4 regions of the Vibrio sp. Vb0667 genome follow, and region 1 is predicted to be linked to each of the others. Evidence: predicted binding sites of a transcription regulator. Region 1 holds the regulator's gene; each other region holds the start of a gene.

Region 1 (5,492 bases):
GCCATTGGGTGAAAAAGGCGATGCGCTTATCACTAAGCTCGTCGAAGCGACACGCAATATTCGCGTAGACCAACCATTTGCAGAACCTGCGCCATTTATGGGACCGCAAATTTCGGTCGCGGCAGCCAAGTTTATTCTTGATGCACAAGCTAATCTACAGTCTCTTGGCGGTGAAAGCTTGATTGAAGCGAAAGCAGGAGAGGCGGCGTTTGTTTCTCCTGGCATCATTGATGTAACGAACATTGCTGAGTTACCAGATGAAGAATACTTCGGCCCACTTCTGCAAGTGGTGCGTTACGAAGGGTTAGACAAAGCCGTGGCGCTAGCAAACGATACGCGCTTTGGCTTATCTGCTGGTTTGGTCTCAACCGACGACCAAGAATGGGAATACTTCGTTGACCACATTCGTGCAGGTATCGTGAACCGTAACCGCCAGCTCACTGGTGCAAGTGGTGATGCGCCATTTGGTGGTCCGGGAGCGTCGGGTAACTTGCGCCCAAGCGCTTACTACGCAGCAGATTACTGTGCGTACCCAATGGCATCAATGGAAGGTCAAGAGACTGTCTTGCCTGCAACATTGAGTCCAGGTGTAGCGCTATAAGTTTTAATAATAGAGTCGCAACTATGCATTGCGGCTCACCTTGCCGGCGCATCATTTAGGTATGGGTTGTAGTGATCGTTGGCAGAACACGAAAAGTGAGCAAAGACTCGGAAAAGCGTGTTGACTGACTGGCATTTACCGTCACAGGTTGATGGTTGCTCGTTCATTATTCTGGACAACTTTTGTTGTGAACGAGCAGCCAACTTCCGCTTACCTTTAAACTCTACATCTCGTAACAAGGAGTCGTTATGACGCCCGATGTGTTATTTGAATCGCTATGGCAAGATTACATTCAACGTCTTTGCCCTTCGGCTGCTAAAGTGCATCAGCTGCTTCAAGAAGATGAGCCTCTGATTAATGATCATATAGCTTTACGTACCTTCAATATCGCGCCTCTTGGTATTGAAACTCTAGCTAAGCCATTTGTAGCTATTGGTTACAAGGCGTGTGGTGATTACGTTTTCGAAAGCAAAAAGCTGGTTGCTAAGCACTATGAGCACCCAGATCCGAAGCAACCTAAAGTATTTATTAGTGAGCTAAAAGTTGAAGAGTGCTCGTCTGAGCTACAAGAGATTGTGAAAAATTTGGTGGCACAAGTCGATGCTGACAAGCTGAACGATAGCGCATTCTTACATGGTGGACGCTTGTGGGATTTAAGCTTTGCTGATTACCAAACGTTGGCTAAAGAAAGTGAGTACGCATCTTGGCTTGCGGCGCATGGTTACGGAGCAAACCACTTCACGGTGAGCGTTAACCAGCTCAATGAATATGAAGAAGTGAAGCAGGTAAACGATCATCTGCGTACCGCTGGGTTTACCATTAATGAAAATGGTGGTGAAGTGAAGGGCACTCCTGAGGTGTTGCTAGAGCAGTCATCGACCATGGCAGATAAAGTAGCGGTTCGTTTTAGCGAAGGCACTGAAATTATCCCTGGCGGGTTTTATGAATTTGCTAAGCGCTATCCGATGGAAAATGGTGATTTGTACCCAGGTTTCGTGGCCGCTTCAGCTGACAAAATCTTTGAAAGCACGAATGGCTAAGTTTTAGGGTTAACCTGTTAAGCTTACTCATTAGTGTTCGCTGCACCCTATCTCATTTGGTCATGAGTAAATAAAAAGCCACCAATGTTGCCATTGGTGGCTTTTATAATTTTGTTCGTGTCACTCTAGTTCGAGATTAACGAGTACCGTAAACCACGATGGTTTTACCGTGAGCAGAGATTAGGTTCTGCTCTTCTAGCATCTTCAAGATACGACCTACTGTCTCACGAGAACAGCCAACAATTTGACCGATTTCTTGACGAGTGATCTTGATTTGCATGCCGTCTGGATGAGTCATTGCGTCTGGTTGTTTTGCAAGGTTCAGAAGCGTCTGAGCGATACGACCAGTTACGTCTAGGAACGCCAGGTCACCCACTTTTTGGCTAGTTACTTGAAGACGACGAGCCATCTGCGCAGAAAGACGCATTAGGATGTCTGGGTTTACTTGGATAAGCTGACGGAACTTCTTGAAAGAAATTTCAGCAACTTCACAAGGAGATTTAGCACGAACCCAAGCTGTGCGCTCTTGGTCTTCCTCGAATAGACCAAGTTCACCAATAAAGTCTCCTTGGTTTAGGTAAGAAAGGATCATCTCCTTACCTTCTTCGTCTTTGATAAGAACCGCAACAGAACCTTTAACGATGTAGTACAAAGTTTCTGCCTTTTCGCCCGCGTGAATTAGCGTGCTCTTTGAAGGGTACTTATGAATATGACAGTGTGAAAGAAACCACTCTAATGTTGGGTCGGTTTGAGGTTTACCTAGAACCATAATATCTCACTTCCTCTGCAGGGTACGCTTGCGCTATCCATATTTTAGCTAAGCCTGAATTAGGCCTACTAGAATAAGAGCACTTTTTATATGCTGCAAGCTCTCTTGTGTTTCGGTAAGAAATAGTATCCTTTTTCGAAAACGATTTCTTGATTTTAATCGTGCCATGATTGAGATTTTGTAAGCAAAACTGTGCACATGATCACGGTATGAAAAGTAAACATCTTCGCAGGCAGGTTTTTAGCCAATTTTCCCTGTTTCGATGAGCTGTTGTAGGATAGGCCGAACTATGAGCTCCATTGCAAAGCTCATCTTACCGCCGGGTACGACAATCGTGTTGTGGCGTGACATGAATGAGCCATCAATCATGGCCAGCAGATATGGGAAGTCGACATTCTTGATACCGCGTAGGCGAATCACCACAAAACTCTCATCCAAACTAGGGATGCCTTTTGCATTAAGTGGGTTGGAAGTATCAACGGTCGGTACGCGCTGGAAGTTGATGTGAGTACGAGAAAACTGCGGAGTGATATAGTTGAGGTAATCGTCCATGGATCGCACGATTGAGTCCATTACCGCTTCACGCGAATGGCCGCGATCGCGAGTGTCACGTACGAATTTTTGTATCCACTCTAAGTTCACAATCGGCACCATGCCGATTAAGAAATCCACATGTTGAGCAACATTAACATCGCCATCGACCACGCCACCATGTAACCCTTCATAAAACAGCACGTCGCTGTTTTCGGGTAAGTCTTGCCACGGTGTAAACGTGCCTGGCATTTGATTGTAGGGAACCGCTTCGTCAAACGTGTGCAGATAACGGCGCACGCTGCCAGTGCCGTCATGCCCGAACTTACGGAAAAACTCTTCTAATCCCGGGAAGTCATTAGCTTGTGGGCCAAAGTAGCTAATGTGTCGACCTTGCTCGCGGGCTTTGCGAATTTCGATGTCCATTTCTGGGCGAGTAAAGCGATGGAAGCTATCGCCTTCAACCCATGCGGGTTTAACGTTCATCATATTGAACATTTTACGGAAGGCTTCAGATGTAGTGGTCGTGCCGGCACCGGACGAACCAGTAACCGCAATAATTGGGTGTTTAGCTGACATGACAAACCTTGTCGAAAATTACTTACCTGTAATGTGCAGTAGAGTTACTACTGCACGGTCGATATCCCACTATAGCACGTAACAATACCTTAGCACGTAACAATACCTTGTCATCGAGTGGGATACGGTAAAATGTGAAGGGTCTAAAATTTTGTTTTATGCTGAATATCGACGGTTTCGTGTAGCTCAGAGAACACGATAACCGCTTCACCTTTTTCCAATTGAGCTTTAACTTGATCAATTTTGTCTTGCAAAGAAACCTCGACGGTTCCGTAATCCGTTCCTTCGCGTAAGACGAATTCACGAATTAAGTTTTCCAATGTTTCCGGCGCAATGTCTTGCCATGGAATGATCATAAATACCTCTAACTTTTATGATGAGCGGCTAGTTTACTGCGTTCGTTGCTTGGATACAGCAGAAAGGTAATCTGCGGCGATACTTTCGTAATACGCAGGCAGCGCTTCCTCCAACCAAAACTTAGGTTTTAACGCCGTTCCTGTCAGGAAGCCAACATGGCCGCCGTGCTCAAAGAGACGGTAATCAATGTTATCTGGCAGAACAAACTTCGGGATCACATCGTCGGTCATGAACGGATCGTCTTTGGCATGGATGATCAGTGTCGGTAGCGTGATTTGCTGTAGTTTACTTAAGCCAGAGCATTGGTCGTAATAATCTTGTGCGTCTTTAAAGCCGTGCAGTGGTGCCGTGATCAAATCATCGAATTCATACAATCGTGTGACACGTTTTATTGAGTTGTAAGACAAAGCGAGCTCGCCATGCAACAAGTGATGTTTTTGCAACGCGTTGCGTTTGAGTGAAGAGAGTAGGTAACGGCGATACACTTTCGAAAAGCCTTGTTCAATACGGTTTGCACACGCTGCTAGGTCTAAAGGCGCTGAGATAATAGTCGCTGCATTCAAAATAGGGTGGTCTTTATATTGGGCTAAATAATTCGCCAACATGTTACCGCCAAGAGAAATACCAACCGCAACTTTGGGGTGATCAGGAAAACGTTGTTCAAGGTGCTCTAGGAAGTAACGAGCATCCGTCACTTCACCCGAATGGTAAGCTCGTGCTTTTTTGTTTGGTTTACCGCTGCAGCCACGAAAATGCATCATCACCGACAGCCATCCAGATTGAGCAAATGCATTCATTAACCCATTGGCATAAGGGCTATAGAAGCACCCCTCTAACCCATGAAATAAAACAAAAATCGGCTTTTTTTGTGCAGGCTCTTGGGTTGGGTCCTCGCTCCACGCGAGATCGAGAAAGTCGCCATCGGATGTATCGAGGGTTTGCCAAATCGGCGTAAACAACGCTTTTTTGCGAATAAAACGCGGCAAAAGCGTTTGGAGATGCGGGTTTTTGATCCCGGCGGCTGCGAAAAATTGTGTCATACCTAACTGCTCTTATGCGGTCCTTCGGTGTCCGTTGAAGAACTTATTAATATAATCCTTTATAAAGATTATAGGTATTCTACAGATTTATGGGCGTTTTGGTGGTTGAATGTTTGGCACCGGCATAGCAAAGGCTTGCTGCAAATGCTCCCCACCGAGTTGACGACAGTATCTCAACGTCAGTGGGTCACCATCATTTTTGAGTAGTGCAAGTGAGTTAATGCAGTCCACCAAATCCGCTTGTTGCTGCTTTTCTAGTTGCAGCTCAAACTGCAAGGTCTCACGATACAAAGCGTCATTGACTTGAGACTTAAGGTGGCGACGAAGGTCGCGAAAGGAGTGAAGTAAAGTTTCGCTCCTACCTAGACAGTCTTGCACCAAGGGCCAGTCTTTTTCTTGGAAAATGAGTTGCTGCTCATCGAGCCATCTGAGCAGCAGGAGTAGGTTCACGTTACCGTGGTAGTTGTTCTGTAATGATAAACACGCCTCTTTCACTTCTCGCACACCATAAAATTGCAGACTAAACTGCCAAAGGTGTTCTAGGGTGAGTGTGTATTCAGCGTGTTGATTACTCA
Region 2 (5,492 bases), on a different contig from region 1:
AACCGATTAGGCATCGGTCAGCTGAAATGGGAAATTGAAGATTACGCTTTCCGCTACCAACAACCGGAAACTTACAAACAAATTGCCAAACAGCTTTCTGAGCGACGCATTGTTCGTGAACAGTACATCAAAGACTTTGTTGAAGACCTCACGCACGAAATGGAAGTGTCGGGCATCAATGCCGAAGTGAGTGGTCGACCTAAGCACATCTACAGCATTTGGCGAAAAATGCAGAAAAAGAGTTTGGCCTTTGATGAGCTGTTTGATGTGCGAGCAGTGCGTATCATCGCAGACAAACTGCAAGATTGTTACGCGGCTTTAGGCGTAGTTCACACCAAATACAAGCACCTACCGAGCGAGTTTGATGACTACGTTGCTAACCCTAAACCAAACGGTTATCAATCGATCCATACAGTAATTCTAGGGCCAGAAGGCAAAACCATCGAGATCCAGATTCGTACCAAGCAAATGCATGAAGAGTCGGAGCTGGGTGTTGCCGCGCACTGGAAATATAAAGAAGGGGCAAGCAGCCGAAGCGGTTATGATGAGAAGATCACGTGGCTGCGTAAGCTATTGGATTGGCAAGAAGAAATGTCTGACTCTGGCGAAATGCTCGATGAGCTGCGTAGCCAAGTCTTTGATGACCGTGTTTATGCCTTTACACCACGTGGTGATGTTGTCGATTTGCCAATGGGGGCAACGCCGCTAGATTTTGCCTATCACATTCACTCCGAAGTGGGACACCGTTGTATCGGTGCCAAAGTCGGAGGTCGTATTGTGCCGTTCACGCATAAATTACATATGGGTGACCAAGTCGAGATTATCACTCAGAAAGAACCTAACCCATCACGTGACTGGTTAAACCCATCATTAGGCTTCGTTCATTCTGGTCGTGCGCGTGCCAAAATTAACGCCTGGTTCCGAAAACAAAGCCGTGAGAAGAACCTTGAAGCAGGTCGTGAAATCCTTGAGCATGAGTTAGCCAAAATTGGCGCAACGTTAAAAGATGCAGAGCATTACGCCCTCAAGCGGTTTAACGTCAAAACACCAGATGAATTGTATGTTGGTGTAGGTAGCGGTGATTTGCGTATCAACCAAATAATTAACCATATCAATGCGTTAGTTAACAAGCCAACGGCAGAGGAAGAAGATCAGCAAGCACTGGAAAAACTGCAAGAAGCTGAGCATAAATCACCCGCGCAAAGCCGACCGAAAAAAGACGCAGTTGTAGTAGAAGGCGTCGATAACCTAATGACACATCTAGCACGTTGCTGTCAGCCAATTCCAGGTGACGATATCTCTGGTTACATAACGCAAGGTCGTGGGATTTCAGTACACCGTAGTGACTGTGAACAGCTAGAAGAACTGCGCCATCATGCGCCAGAGCGCATCATCGATACAGTCTGGGGCAGCGGCTTTGTGGGGTCATACATCCTCACCGTGCGTGTTGAAGCGATGGAGCGAGGTGGTCTACTCAAAGACATTACGACACTGTTCGCCAACGAAAAGATCAAAGTGACCAGTATGAAGAACCGAGTCGACTACAGACGTCAACTTGCCATCATGGACTTTGACCTAGAAGTCACCAATATTGAGGTGCTTTCGCGGGTTTCGAAACGTGTGGAACAGATCAAGGATGTCATGACGGTGAAACGCCTCGGCTAAAACTCTCGTCATAGTTATCGTTGTAGCGTTGTTGACTGCACGCACTCGCTCCATCACATGGTGAACCATGCTCAGGAGTCTCGTTTGTTTGTCGCCTAGCTACAACTTCAACTATTTACAGAGTTACACTTGCGTCATATTTGGCTTTTTATCTGCGTTAGCTGCACTTATTCCGACGTGCCGGCTCAGGGGCATCACATAGTAGGCTATGCTCAGGAGTCGCGAAAACTTGTTGCCTTGTCAAAGTAACAATTACTTAGTGAAAGCTGCTGAGAAAATATAATGTAGAAGGTGAGTGGTTTTGGCCGCTCACCTTTTTCTTTAGTAGAAAGGTTTAAAGGAACAAAAAATGAGTCATCCAATTGAACAATTAGAACAAATCATGGCGAAGTTGCGTGACCCAGAAAACGGTTGCCCTTGGGACTTAAAACAAACCTTTGACACCATCGTTCCGCATACAATAGAAGAAACCTACGAGGTGGTGGACGCGATTCAAAATCGAGATTGGCCCAATCTAAAAGAAGAGCTAGGGGATTTGTTGTTTCAGGTGATTTTTTACAGTCAGCTAGCGAAAGAGCAAGAGCTGTTCGACTTTTCGGATGTCGTCGAAACCGTGAACGAAAAACTGACTCGTCGCCACCCGCATGTTTTTTCAGATGTTGAGTTTGAATCTGACGAGGAAATTAACGCGAACTGGGAAGCGGAAAAAGCAAAAGAAAAAGCCCTAGTAGGCAAAGCGGAAGAAAGTATCCTAGACTCAATACCAAACTCTTTACCGGCACTTTCTCGTGCTACAAAAATTCAGAAAAAATGTGCAAAATTTGGGTTTGATTGGGATTCACTTGGCCCGGTTGTCGATAAAGTACGAGAAGAAATTGACGAAGTCATGGAAGAGGTACTGCAAGTTCAGCCCGATGAAGAGAAAGTTGAGTTGGAACTCGGTGATTTGCTATTTGCGACTGTCAATTTGGCTCGCCACCTTGATAAAAACCCAGAAGTCGCGCTAGGAAAAGCAAACGTAAAGTTTGCGCGACGTTTTAAACAAGTTGAAGGCAAGGTCCAGCAGTTAGGCAAAGTACTTACAGATTGTTCTTTATCAGAACTCGACCATTTTTGGGATGAAGTAAAACAAGAAGAATCGAGGCAGAGGTAAACTGGCAGAATACATAATATAAGGTCAGCTTGTTTGGTTACACGAAAACGGACTTTGGTTTGTCTTTGCTCACTTTGATTTGAAGCAAAAAATAAAAAATTACGGTGTGATAGATTTCACGTTGTGGCGGTAAGGAGCTTCTGGTATATTTATCTCCCGTCCAGAAGCACTCCATTTCCCTCATTCAACCAATTTCAGGTTAAACATGACGACAAATTACATTTTTGTTACTGGCGGGGTTGTATCCTCTCTAGGTAAAGGTATTGCAGCAGCATCTCTTGCGGCTATTCTAGAAGCTCGTGGTCTTAAAGTGACTATGATGAAGCTTGACCCTTACATCAACGTTGACCCGGGCACAATGAGCCCTACTCAGCATGGTGAAGTGTTCGTTACAGAAGATGGCGCAGAGACTGACCTTGACCTTGGTCACTACGAGCGTTTCATCCGTACCAAGATGACCAAGCGTAACAACTTCACTGCAGGTCGTGTTTATGCCGACGTACTTCGTAAAGAACGTCGTGGTGACTACCTAGGCGCAACTATTCAAGTTATCCCTCATATCACTAACGCAATCAAAGATCGCGTTATTGCAGGTTCTGAAGGCCATGATGTGGCTATCGTTGAAGTTGGCGGTACTGTTGGTGATATCGAATCACTACCATTTATGGAAGCGATTCGTCAGCTAGCTGTTGAGCTAGGCCGTGAGCGCGCAATGTTCATGCACCTAACACTTGTTCCTTACCTAGCGGCAGCGGGCGAAGTGAAAACTAAGCCGACGCAACACTCTGTAAAAGAACTTCTATCTATCGGTATTCAGCCAGACATCCTAGTTTGCCGTAGCGATCGCGTTATTCCTGCGAATGAGCGTAAAAAAATCGCACTGTTCTGTAATGTTCCAGAAAAAGCAGTAATTTCAATGAAGGATGTAGACTCTATCTACAAGATCCCTCAGTTGATTAAATCTCAAGGTCTAGATGACCTTGTGTGTGCTCGCTTTGGTATTACTGCTCCTGAAGCAGACCTTTCTGAATGGGAACAGGTTATCTACGAAGAAGCAAATCCTACTGGTGAAGTAACCATCGGTATGGTTGGTAAATACATTGAATTACCAGATGCATACAAATCTGTGAACGAAGCGCTTAAACACGCTGGCTTGAAAAACCGCCTAAGCGTCACAATTAAGTATGTAGACTCACAAGATATCGAAACAAAAGGCGTTGAACTTCTAGAAGGTTTGGACGCAATCCTAGTACCAGGTGGCTTCGGCGATCGTGGTATTGAAGGCAAGATCCGTGCGGCTCAATATGCACGTGAAAATAACGTGCCTTACCTAGGTATTTGTTTGGGTATGCAAGTTGCACTAATCGAATACGCGCGTAACGTTGCGGGTATGGAAGGTGCACATTCAACAGAATTTAACAAAGAGACGAAGTACCCTGTGGTAGGTTTGATCACAGAGTGGGTAGACGAATCAGGTAGCGTAGAAGAGCGTACTGAAAAGTCTGACCTAGGCGGTACAATGCGTCTTGGTTCACAGCTATGTCACCTAGAGAAAGGGACTAAAGCTCGTGAACTGTACGGTAGCGCGACGATCCATGAACGTCACCGTCACCGTTACGAAGTGAATAACGTGCTTCGTCCGCAAATCGAAAAAGCAGGCCTAAAAGTATCAGGTCTATCTGCGGACAAGAAGTTAGTGGAAATGATTGAGAACCCAGCTCACCCATGGTTTGTAGCGGCTCAGTTCCACCCAGAATTCACCTCGACTCCTCGCGATGGACATCCATTGTTTGCAGGTTTTGTTAAGGCTGCGGGCCAAAACGCACGCGGCGAATTCGAGAAGTAAAAGGATACGGGCGGCGGCGAAGGTTGTGCTGCTGCCCTTTAAGATTGACATTTATATTTGAAACGAGAGGAAACATTAATGTCTAAGATCGTTAAAGTTCTAGGTCGTGAAATCATCGACTCACGTGGTAACCCAACTGTAGAAGCTGAAGTACACCTAGAAGGCGGTTTCGTAGGTATGGCGGCAGCTCCATCTGGCGCATCTACTGGTTCTCGCGAAGCTCTTGAGCTACGTGACGGTGACAAAGCACGTTTCCTAGGTAAAGGTGTTCTTAAAGCAGTTGAAGCTGTAAACGGCCCAATCGCTGAAGCTCTAGTTGGCAAAGACGCTAAAGACCAAGCTGCAATCGACGCAGTAATGATCGAACTAGACGGCACTGAAAACAAATCTAAATTCGGTGCTAACGCTATCCTAGCTGTTTCTCTAGCAAACGCTAAAGCTGCTGCTGCAGCGAAAGGCATGCCTCTATACGAGCACATCGCTGAGCTAAACGGCACTGCAGGTCAGTTCTCTATGCCTCTACCAATGATGAACATCATCAACGGTGGTGAGCACGCAGACAACAACGTTGACATCCAAGAGTTCATGATCCAACCAGTTGGTGCTAAGACTCTTAAAGAAGGTCTACGTATCGGTGCAGAAGTATTCCACAACCTAGCTAAAGTTCTTAAGTCTAAAGGCTACAGCACTGCAGTTGGTGACGAAGGTGGTTTCGCTCCTAACCTTAAATCTAACGCTGAAGCTCTAGAAGTTATCGCAGAAGCTGTTGCAGCTGCTGGTTACGAACTAGGTAAAGACGTTACTCTAGCTATGGACTGTGCAGCATCT
Region 3 (5,492 bases), on a different contig from region 1:
CCCAGTTTGACTAGCAAGTCGACATAATACTGGGCGAGATTTTTCATGGGTTTCATTAACTACTCCATGGTGGTGGCTAGATAGCGCCATTCGATGATGAAAAACAGGTAAATGCACTCGACCTAACGCAATTTAGGTCTGTTTGATTAGTGAAAAACACACGGTGCGATCTGCGCTTGTGACACGAGATAGAAAGATAAACCAACGAGCGCACAGGCTTCTGTAAGTTTAACGTGTTTAATACGGTGATTTAAACAATCAGCTATCAACTTAGAGCAAGCGGTCACAAAGCGTTAGCAAGAACTGGGGTGGATACAGGTGCGATTACGTCCATCAGCTTTAGCTTGGTATAACGCACTGTCAGCCATAGCGATGCCCATTTCGGGTTCATCACCATGCTGAGGAATGTAAGAGACCAGACCGATACTGACGGTAAGGCGTTCAGATGCTTCTGAACTGTCGTGTTCCATATCAAGCTGTAGAATTTTCTCATGAATACGCTGCGCTACGTTGCGCGCACCTTCCGTGGTGGTATTCGGCAATATAAAACCAAACTCCTCGCCACCATAACGCGCAACACAATCCGAAGAACGATTGATGACTTGTGTAAACACGGTAGCGACACTGACTAACGCTTCATCACCTTGTTGGTGACCGTAACAGTCGTTGTAATCTTTGAAAAAGTCGATGTCACATAACATGATGGTGAGCGGCAGCTTTTCTCGAGCGTGGTGGTACCACAATACCTGCAGCTGTTCGTCAAAACGGCGTCGGTTCGATACTTGAGTTAAGCTATCCATAAAGCTCAATTTTTCTAACTCTAGGTTGGCTTTTTCCAACTTTTGTTCTGCAAGATAACGCTCAGAAATATCACGCGCCATGATCAGCACACCATTCGTTCCTGATGCTTTATCTTTAAAAGGCGATTTCACCACATCAAACCACGTACTTTTACCATCACTACTCACGACTTTATCTATGTATCGAACTGGCTCTAACTGGCGTAATGCTTCTAAGTCACTGTCTGCTAAGCGCGCGTACATCTCTTTAGGAATCACGTCTTGGAGGCGCTTACCTATCAAATCAGAAATTTTTGAAATGCCTAACGCCTTAACAAAAGGCTGATTACACGCTTGATAGACCATGTTCTCATTGAAAATACCAATAGAGTCCGGACTGGCATCCAGAATCGTTTGTAAGATAGTATCTCTTTGCGCTAGCGCCACCTCTGTATCTTTGCGACGCTCCATTTCATCTCGCAGATTCTGTTGCATCTTGTGCCATTCAGTCACGTCATGACTAATAGACAGCGTACCGATAAGCTCACCACTCGGCGAAACAAGAGAGTTTTGATTGACTTCCAATAAGCAACTTCGACCTTGTGGATCCGTTGTCCATTTACGTTCGCTTTTTCTGGTCATCTCACCCAAGGCCTTGGATGCGCAAGCTTCTTCCCTTCGCCCTTGCCAGAATTGATCAAATGCTCGATTGGTCGTTAATAGATTGCCTTGGCGGTCTTGGGTACAAATCAGCTCTGAAAGTGAGTCTAATGCCGAACGTGCGATGATTAATTGGGCAAGTTCTTGTTGCTGCTCTTGGTGAGTGGCTTGATATGGCTGAGCATAAAGAATCCAAACTCGATGATTGCGCAATAAACTCTTTCTGCCTGACAGCTCCACTTTAATAGATTCACTATCAGATAGTCGCCAGTCAAAAGCCTGCTGACGAAAATGACGACTAGAGAAGCGCTCGAGAAACTGCTCAAGCTCATGAATATCGAATAAAGCAGGATACAAATACCCCGTTCCCAAAGAGCGAATGCCTAATAACTGCATCGCAGCCTGGTTAGATAGCAAGAGCTGAGCATGGCTAGTGTCCACCACTATGACTGGATAGGGAGAATCCGTTACTAGTTGCTTAAGTGATGTCTGAAAGTGCAAATAGATCAGTGCTAACGCGCACACGCCTGCGATTAACAACAAGACGACATAGCCATAACCGCCTTGACCACCCCAAAGCCAATTGAGTAACTGATCCATCGTTTAAACCTTCAAAGAACACTGGTTAAAATATATCAGTTATTTATTGAGCGATCTGCTATTAATTCCGGTTTAGTATAGATAAAGGTATTCCCCGTAAGACTCCCTTGAGCACCATGAGCACTGAGATCTCGACCAATTTCCGTCATCGCTAGCCAACGGTTTTCACACCACAGAGGCGATAATAACGTGGGCCTCCTAGCTGCTGATGAAACGCGATGATAAATCACATCTGGTGGTGTCATACGAATCATTTCACTGGCGATCGCAACATATTCTTCTAATTCAGGGGCTTCTAGCTTTCCAGCACGCCAAGCTTTCGCCATGGTGCTACCTTCGACAATATGCAAGCCATGTAACTTGATGCCATCCGTTCCCACGGCCAACACTTTTTGCAGCGTTTCAATATTTTCGGCGCGGGTTTCTTTGGGTAAACCCACAATTAAGTGAGTACAAACCTTGATTCCAAGTGTTCGCGCACGCTTAGTGATTTCGGCATAACACTCAAAGTCATGACCACGATTGATACGTTTTAGGGTGTCATTGTTGGCGGTTTGAAGACCTAGTTCTAGCCAAATTTCATAACCTTGCTGTACATAGCCCGACAGTAAATCCAATACCGCATCAGGGACGCAATCAGGACGCGTCCCCACACAAAGACCAACCATGTCTGCAGCCTTTAGTGCTTCCTCATACATGTTTTTGAGAACTTGTACCTCGGCATAGGTACTGGTGTAGGCCTGAAAATAAGCGAGATATTTCTTCGCTCTGTGAATTTCACCTGCGCGATCTTTTAACTGTTCGTGAATGCTTTTTATCTGGACTTCTTCATCTGCAAACGAAGCCACATTGCAAAATGTACATCCTCCCCGCCCAATCGTGCCATCGCGGTTAGGGCAACTAAATCCACCGTGCAATGTTAACTTATGAACCTTTTCACCGTATCGACGCTGAAGATCTTGGCCGATTGTATTGACCAACTCATGTAACTGCATAAATTCTCACCAACAATAAATCGTAATCAATCTCACTACGATCTGTGTAAATAAATTACATCCCTGCAAGAAAAAACACACAATATTAATCAATTCAAACACCCATTATGCGGGTCAAAATCAATAAACTTGCATAATTAAAGACAAAAATCGTTCATGTTGCGTAAATGTTAAACTAAAAATGCATAATTAAACGAAAAAATTGGGTCACAACGCCGAGTTTTTCATTGCATTCTGAAGTGACAAAATTGTAGGATACTTACACAACCCCGTTATTTTTGTGACTTTTATTACAAAGCACACTGCGGGATTTGTCGGTGTTATCCCACTCCTACCTATATAAATCACTAGATAGTGATAATAAATAAAGGGATACCACCAAGGATTGTTTTTCTCGCAAAACTTTTCCTGCGAGATACGGAAAGGAATCAAGACCGGTCAACCTAGATCGGTGGCGATAATAAATATAAAGGACAAGACGTAATCAATAGTCTAGGTAGTATTTGCTGCCCGGTACTTTTGCGTCGACATTGAACTGGAAGGATGTATCTATGGTAGATAGAGAGCAAAATCCACAGGGTCTGTACACTCCGGAACTGGAGCATGACGCTTGTGGTATCGGTTTTGTTGCTCACCTTAAAAACCGTAAATCTCATGAAGTAGTGACTCAAGCATTGGATATGCTGGCTCGCATGGAACACCGTGGTGGTCAAGGTTGTGACCCATGCAGCGGTGATGGTGCGGGTATCTTGCTACAAAAACCTCATGAATTCCTATTAGAAGAAGCCGTTAAGCTAGGCATTAAACTGCCTTCGTTTGAAAAGTATGGTGTTGGTGTCGTTCTTTTCCCGAAAGACGAATACAAACGCGAGCAATGCCGTGACATTCTAGAACGTAACGCACAACGTCTAGATCTTGAAGTTATCGGCTACCGCGTATTGCCAACCGATAACTCAATGATTGGTGCAGACCCACTAAGCACAGAGCCTCAGTTTGAGCATGTGTTTATCTCTGGTGGCCCTGGCATCACACCTGAAGAACTAGAACGCAAACTGTACGTGCTTCGTAACTACACAGTACGTGTTTGCCTAGAAAGCGTTTCGAACATTGGTGACGACTTCTACATTAACTCCATGTCTTACAAGACATTGGTGTACAAAGGTCAGTTAACGACCGAGCAAGTACCTCAGTACTTCCTCGATCTGCAAAACCCGACCATGGTGACTGCACTGGCACTGGTACACTCTCGTTTCTCTACCAACACCTTCCCGAAATGGCGTCTTGCACAGCCTTTCCGTTACATTGCCCACAACGGCGAAATCAATACAGTTCGCGGTAACTTGAACTGGATGAAAGCCCGTGAAGCAATCCTAGAATCAGACCTGTTTACTCAGGCTGAAATCGACATGCTTCTTCCAATCTGTCAGGAAGGCAGCTCGGATTCATCTAACTTCGATATGGCACTTGAGCTCCTAGTTCTTTCTGGTCGCAGCCTGCCACACGCATTGATGATGATGATCCCGGAAGCATGGCAAGAAAACAAAAACATGGATCCTAAACGTCGCGCGTTCTATCAGTACCACGCGAACATCATGGAACCATGGGATGGTCCTGCTTCAGTATGTTTTACTGATGGTGTTCAAGTTGGTGCGACACTAGACCGTAACGGTTTGCGCCCTTCTCGCTACACAGTGACCAAAGATAACTTCCTAGTGATGGCATCTGAATCTGGTGTTGTGGATATTGAACCAGAGAACGTAGAGTTCCGTGGTCGTCTACAACCGGGTCGTATCTTCGTTGCAGACCTAGAGCAAGGTCGCATCATCTCCGATGAAGAAGTGAAAGACACCATCGCAACGGCACAGCCTTACGAGAAATGGGTAGAAGAAAACCTACTGAGCTTGAAGAAGCTGCCAGATGCGAGCAACCAGTTCAGCCAACCTAAGCCAGAACACCTTCTACACCGCCAACAAGCGTTTGGCGTAAGCACTGAAGAAGTGAACGAAATCATCGTTCCAATGGCGAATGACGCGAAAGAGCCATTATCAGCAATGGGTGCCGACTGGCCTCTTGCGGTTCTATCTCATCAGTCTCAACATCTTTCTAACTACTTCAAGCAGCTGTTCGCACAGGTAACCAACCCACCGATCGACCCGATCCGTGAGCGTATGGTTATGTCGCTGAACACTTACTTGGGTAAAGACCAAAACCTTCTGACTGAAACACCACTTCACTGTCAGAAAGTCGAATTAGAATCGCCGGTTCTGGCGAACTCAGAGCTTGAAAAACTACGTGCGATCGATAACGAGCACCTACAAGCGAAAACGTTGGATATCGTATTCCAAGCTAGTGAAGATCAAGGCAAACTTGAGCGTGCATTAAAACGTATCTGCCAATACGCAGAAGACGCGGTTATCGATGGTTACTCAATCATCCTACTCACTGACCGCGCAGTGAA
Region 4 (5,492 bases), on a different contig from region 1:
GCGTCTTTGGTTACTTGACCAAAAACATCGTTGCTCGGCGTAATGTTGTAACCAGGGATAGATTCAAGTTTATCCAGCGTACCGCCTGTATGACCAAGACCGCGGCCAGAGATCATAGGTACGAAACCGCCACACGCTGCCACCATTGGGCCAAGCATTAAAGAAGTTACGTCACCCACACCACCGGTTGAGTGTTTGTCGACAATTGGACCACCGAAGTTCATGTGGCTCCAGTCGATAACCATGCCCGAATCACGCATTGCACACGTTAAGGCGATGCGCTCATCCATGGTCATTTCATTAAAGAAAATCGTCATAGCAAACGCCGCAATCTGACCTTCAGATACCGTGTTGTTCGCTACGCCTTGAATAAAGAAGTTGATTTCGTCTGCGGTAAGTACTTCACCGTCACGTTTTTTACGAATGATTTCTTGTGGTAAATACATTAGTGCCTCCCAAGCTCTTTTGAGCCATGGTTGTAGTAGGATAGAAGAGGTTTGGTAGCACCCGTTTAGGTGCTACCGTTCAGACGTATTATTGGAATTAGTACGCTGTTGGATCAGCGACGTCGTCCGATACTTCTAATGTATTTAGTAGGTTGGTTAGCAGGCTAGACGCACCAAAACGGTAGTGACGAGCATCAACCCAGTTGTCACCTAGGATTTCGTCAGCCATTGCTAGGTATGCTGCTGCGTCTTCAGCAGTGCGCACACCACCTGCTGGTTTGAAACCAACAGTTTCTGCAACACCCATGTCGCGAATAACTTCAAGCATCATGCGAGCGTATTCTGGTGTTGCGTTTACTGGCACTTTACCAGTTGAAGTTTTAATGAAGTCAGCACCTGCTTCAATACAGATTTGAGATGCTTTCTTGATTAGTGCTTCTTCTTTTAGTTCACCTGTTTCGATGATCACTTTAAGAAGAATGTCACCACAAGCTTCTTTACATTGCTTAACTAGTTCGAAGCCTACTTTCTCATCACCCGCCATTAGCGCGCGGTAAGGAAAAACTACGTCAACTTCGTCTGCACCGTAAGCAACCGCCGCTTTTGTTTCAGCAACTGCGATTTCAATGTCGTCGTTACCATGTGGGAAGTTCGTTACTGTTGCAATACGAACCTCTGGCGTACCTTGCTCACGAAGTGTCTTCTTAGCAATAGGAATAAAGCGAGGGTAAATACAAATTGCAGCTGTGTTGCCTACTGCTGTTTTCGCGTCATGACATAGTGAGATCACTTTTGCATCAGTGTCATCGTCATTCAACGTAGTTAGGTCCATAAGTTTAAGTGCACGTAGCGCTGCTGCTTTTAAATCGCTCATTTCTATCTCCGATCAATATTCAAAAAATTCACTACTCAGCCTTACATCACGTCTTTAACTATAATCAACAAGTCGAGACAATGTGAGTAAATGGCTAAACAGTCTATTAATGAACGGACTTGGTTCCCTGAAGACTCGGCATATACAGCGAAAATTTATCATATGCCAATTGCTATCCTTGTCACCGCACAGTACCAGTTTGGCCTATGGCACAACAATCTATGATTGCGGTGTCTTTAATATCACATCACAAAGCAAAACGCCTATTAGATCTGATATTGCAGGGCAATTCATTTGCCCATCGATTATGTAATATTCATTACGTGATTAAGAATCAAGCTTAACCACTATCCTGTGATTAATACATTATAGAGTTTCACCGCAAAACTGTAGCACCAAATAGAGCGCAAACGGTTTGTATCTCAAAATTTCCTAGCCCCTATTCCATTGACTGCGTAATACCTCGACTAAGGCAAACACCCGATGAAATTTTGGAGCCCGAAAAACGAAAAATGCCCCGCAGCAATCTCTTGCTACAGGGCATGATGTAAAACGGCGTCTATATATTAAGAACCGATTCTAATTATAGTGCTGCAAGGCTTAAGCAGAAGCCTGCAATTGTCGCTGCCATAAGGTTAGACAACGTACCTGCAAGAACTGCTTTAACACCCATGCGAGCGATGTCACTACGACGGTTTGGTGCAAGGCTACCTAGACCACCAAGTAGAATCGCGATAGAAGAAAGGTTCGCGAAACCACATAGTGCGAATGAGATGATAGCTGTTGTCTTCTCAGACATTACTTCACCAGTTGCCGCGATTACTTGAGCGTTTTCACCTAGATATGGTGTGAAGTTCAAGTAAGCAACGAATTCGTTCACTACGATTTTCTGACCGATGAATGAACCAGCTGTTACAGCTTCTGCCCATGGAACACCGATTAGGAATGCTAGTGGAGAGAACGCGTAACCTAGGATTAGCTCTAGTGTTAGTTCTGGCATGCCGAACCAACCACCGATGCCACCTAGCATACCGTTGATTAGCGCGATTAGACCAACGAATGCGATTAGCATTGCACCTACGTTAAGCGCAAGTTGTAGACCAGAAGCCGCACCGCCCGCAGCTGCGTCGATTACGTTAACTGGTTTGTCGTCACCGCCGTCCATCGCTTCTTCGATACTTTCGTGAGGCTGGTCAGTCTCTGGGTGAAGGATTTTAGCGAACAGTAGACCACCTGGTGCTGCCATGAATGATGCCGCAACTAGGTACTCTAGTGGAACACCCATAGATGCGTAACCAGCTAGTACACCACCAGCAACAGAAGCTAGACCACCACACATTACCGCGAATAGCTCTGATTGAGTCATTTTTGGAACGAATGGGCGAACAACTAGAGGTGCCTCAGTTTGACCTACGAAAATGTTAGCTGCCGCTGACATTGATTCCGCACGAGAAGTGCCTAGCGCTTTTTGTAGTGCGCCACCAAGAATCTTGATAACCCATTGCATAACGCCAATGTAGTAAAGAACTGAAATCAGTGCAGAGAAGAAGATCAGTGTAGGAAGAACACGGAATGCGAAGATGAAACCGCCGCCGCCGAATACTTCGAACATCTTGTCAGAAACAAGACCACCGAACAGGAATGATGAACCATCGTTACCGTAGTTGATAACGTTAGAAACACCTGAAGAGAAACCGTTTAGTAGATCACGGCCCCAAGGTACATACAGAACAAATGCACCTAATGCGAATTGGATAGCGAATGCGCCACCCACAGTTCTAAAGTTGATAGCTTTTCGGTTGTTAGAAAATGCCACTGCAATCGCAAGAAGCACTACCATACCGATTAGGCTCATAAACAGGCTCATAGTTTATGACTTCCTTATAAGTTATTTATTGGCGTGTTACAAAATGGAGCTATAAAGCGGGGGCAATTATACTCATGCAGAATCAATTAAAGTAATGCCAGCCTCACACTTTCCTATAAGATTCATGATTGATTCAACCAGCTTTGTGAGTTAATTCACAATAAGCAGGAAAACGTTTTCGATTTCAAACCACATCTTTAGATTTTATTCACATATCGAGAAAGCAAAATTGCTATTTTTCCACAGTTGATAGGCAATCGATTGCTTTCGGCCGTTATGCAACTCTACGAGCTCATTAAAGACGTGAATGAGTTTGGCTGGGTGATTTGACTCCCCTTGATATCCAAGTATAGGCATATCTGGTGCGTCTGTTTCGATTACTAGGTTTTCGAGTGGTAATTTTTGAATTGCGTCGCGTGTTTTCTTGGCTCTTGGGTAGGTAATCGTTCCTCCTACACCGATAAAAAAACCTAATTTGACCCACTCCATGGCTTGCTGATAACTCCCAGAAAAAGCGTGTAGCACACCACCTCTAGGGAGATTCGCCGCTTTCACCATTTGAATGAGGCGATTGTGCGCTTTTCGGCTATGTAAAATAACTGGGAGTTCGAAGCGTCTAGCCAGCTCAAATTGAACTTCAAGTATCTTTTCTTGCAACTGTGGATCAACATCAATGGCAAAATCTAAACCACACTCTCCTATTGCCACGCACTGCTGCCCTTTTTGATTTAGATAGCCTTCTAGCTCTGTAAGGTGCTGCTCAACGTTATCTTCAAGAAAATACGGATGAAAGCCGAGCGCATAATACAAATTGGCATGTTGCTCTGCCAAAGTTTGAATACGAGCCCAGTTTTGCGGACCGACGGAAGGAATCAAAATTCTTGCGACGCCTTGCGTTTGAGCAAGCTCAAGTTGATGTGCAAAGTCATCTTGAAACACATCAAAATCAAAGTGGCAGTGCGTATCAAAGAGCTTCATCTTGACGCTTTTTATCTGTATCTGCGGGCAGAAAATCAGAGGATGGTTGGGCTTCACTCTTCTCTTCAGTTTGATGGGCTGGGTCTTTTCGATATGGGACGCAACTGCGTTTCTGATCGGGAGTTAACCCCATCTCTTTACACCAGTTGTCGTAACGCTTTAGCCCACGTTTAAACCAATTCATATCTTATCCTTATATAAAAACGCCCTTGGCTAAGTTTATAGCCAAGGGCGTTTTAAAATCTAGTTTGCGTTAAGGCTTACCCTAACCGCGCAAATTAGTGCTCACGCGTCGCACGGAAATCAACGTCAGGGAAACGCTCTTTCGCCAAGTTTAAGTTAACCATTGTTGGGGCGATATACGTTAGGTTATCACCACCATCCAATGCTAAGTTCGCTTGATTCTTGCGTTGGAACTCATCCAGTTTCTTCGCATCACCACACTCAACCCAACGAGCAGTTGCAACGTTAATGCCTTCATAAATCGCTTCAACGTTATACTCAGATTTCAAACGAGCCACAACAACATCGAACTGAAGTACACCAACGGCACCAACGATCAGATCGTTGTTCTGTAGAGGACGGAATACCTGTACCGCACCTTCTTCTGATAGCTGAACCAAACCTTTGAGAAGCTGCTTCTGCTTTAATGGATCTTTCAGGCGAATACGACGGAATAGTTCCGGAGCGAAGTTCGGAATACCAGAGAACTTCAGTGATTCACCTTGCGTAAAGGTATCACCAATCTGAATAGTGCCGTGGTTGTGTAGACCAATGATGTCACCGGCGTAAGCGTGTTCTGCACGTGCACGGTCACCAGCCATAAAGGTTACTGCATCAGAGATACTCACTTGCTTGCCAAGACGAACGTGGTTCATCTTCATACCTTGCGTGTAAGTGCCCGATACAATACGCATGAATGCGATACGGTCGCGGTGTTTTGGGTCCATATTCGCTTGGATCTTAAATACGAAACCAGAGAACTTCTCTTCAGTCGCTTCAACTTCACGTTCAACCGCTTGACGAGTTTTCGGCGCTGGAGCCCATTCAGTTAGACCGTCTAGCATATGATCCACACCAAAGTTACCTAATGCAGTACCGAAGTAAACTGGCGTCAGGTCACCTGTTAAGAACATTTCCAAATCAAACTCAGGGCAAGCACCCATGACAAGCTCAAGCTCTTCTCGAACACTTTCCGCAAGGCCTGCACCAACTTTTTCATCAAGCTCTGGGTTGTCGAGACCTTTGATGATTCGAACTTCTTGAATCTCATGACCGTGACCTGATTCGTATAAAATCGTTTCATCACGGTGAATGTGGTAAACAC

The links. The regulator CRP, encoded in region 1, controls carbon source genes, mostly activating them, when cyclic AMP is high. The targets are predictions, from matches to a motif close to TGTGANNNNNNTCACA.
Region 2: a site for CRP is predicted at 2,924-2,939, ahead of R8269_RS10060 (CTP synthase). Genes of this name have one in related genera too.
Region 3: a site for CRP is predicted at 3,314-3,329, ahead of gltB (glutamate synthase large subunit). Genes of this name have one in related genera too.
Region 4: a site for CRP is predicted at 3,332-3,347, ahead of R8269_RS12315 (NupC/NupG family nucleoside CNT transporter). Genes of this name have one in related genera too.

What each region holds. Positions count from the first base shown of each region.
Region 1 is NZ_JAWPOL010000026.1:35,304-40,795, forward strand. Features, by position in the region: gene astD (succinylglutamate-semialdehyde dehydrogenase) at 1-601, shown strand, start outside; gene R8269_RS18640 (DUF1338 domain-containing protein) at 850-1,641, shown strand; gene crp (cAMP-activated global transcriptional regulator CRP) at 1,778-2,410, opposite strand; gene R8269_RS18650 (phosphoribulokinase) at 2,651-3,520, opposite strand; gene R8269_RS18655 (YheU family protein) at 3,664-3,876, opposite strand; gene R8269_RS18660 (hydrolase) at 3,910-4,917, opposite strand; gene R8269_RS18665 (TIGR02444 family protein) at 5,005-5,492, opposite strand, start outside; gene R8269_RS18670 (ABC transporter ATP-binding protein) at 5,490-5,492, opposite strand, start outside.
Region 2 is NZ_JAWPOL010000007.1:107,915-113,406, reverse strand. Features, by position in the region: gene relA (GTP diphosphokinase) at 1-1,665, shown strand, start outside; gene mazG (nucleoside triphosphate pyrophosphohydrolase) at 2,015-2,818, shown strand; gene R8269_RS10060 (CTP synthase) at 3,024-4,664, shown strand; gene eno (phosphopyruvate hydratase) at 4,743-5,492, shown strand, end outside.
Region 3 is NZ_JAWPOL010000011.1:41,457-46,948, reverse strand. Features, by position in the region: gene arcB (aerobic respiration two-component sensor histidine kinase ArcB) at 1-56, opposite strand, end outside; gene R8269_RS12650 (GGDEF domain-containing protein) at 294-2,039, opposite strand; gene R8269_RS12645 (TIGR01212 family radical SAM protein) at 2,075-3,034, opposite strand; gene gltB (glutamate synthase large subunit) at 3,586-5,492, shown strand, end outside.
Region 4 is NZ_JAWPOL010000010.1:96,498-101,989, forward strand. Features, by position in the region: gene deoA (thymidine phosphorylase) at 1-446, opposite strand, end outside; gene deoC (deoxyribose-phosphate aldolase) at 544-1,320, opposite strand; gene R8269_RS12310 (hypothetical protein) at 1,411-1,545, shown strand; gene R8269_RS12315 (NupC/NupG family nucleoside CNT transporter) at 1,904-3,187, opposite strand; gene R8269_RS12320 (TatD family hydrolase) at 3,392-4,165, opposite strand; gene R8269_RS12325 (DUF5363 family protein) at 4,152-4,349, opposite strand; gene prfC (peptide chain release factor 3) at 4,444-5,492, opposite strand, start outside.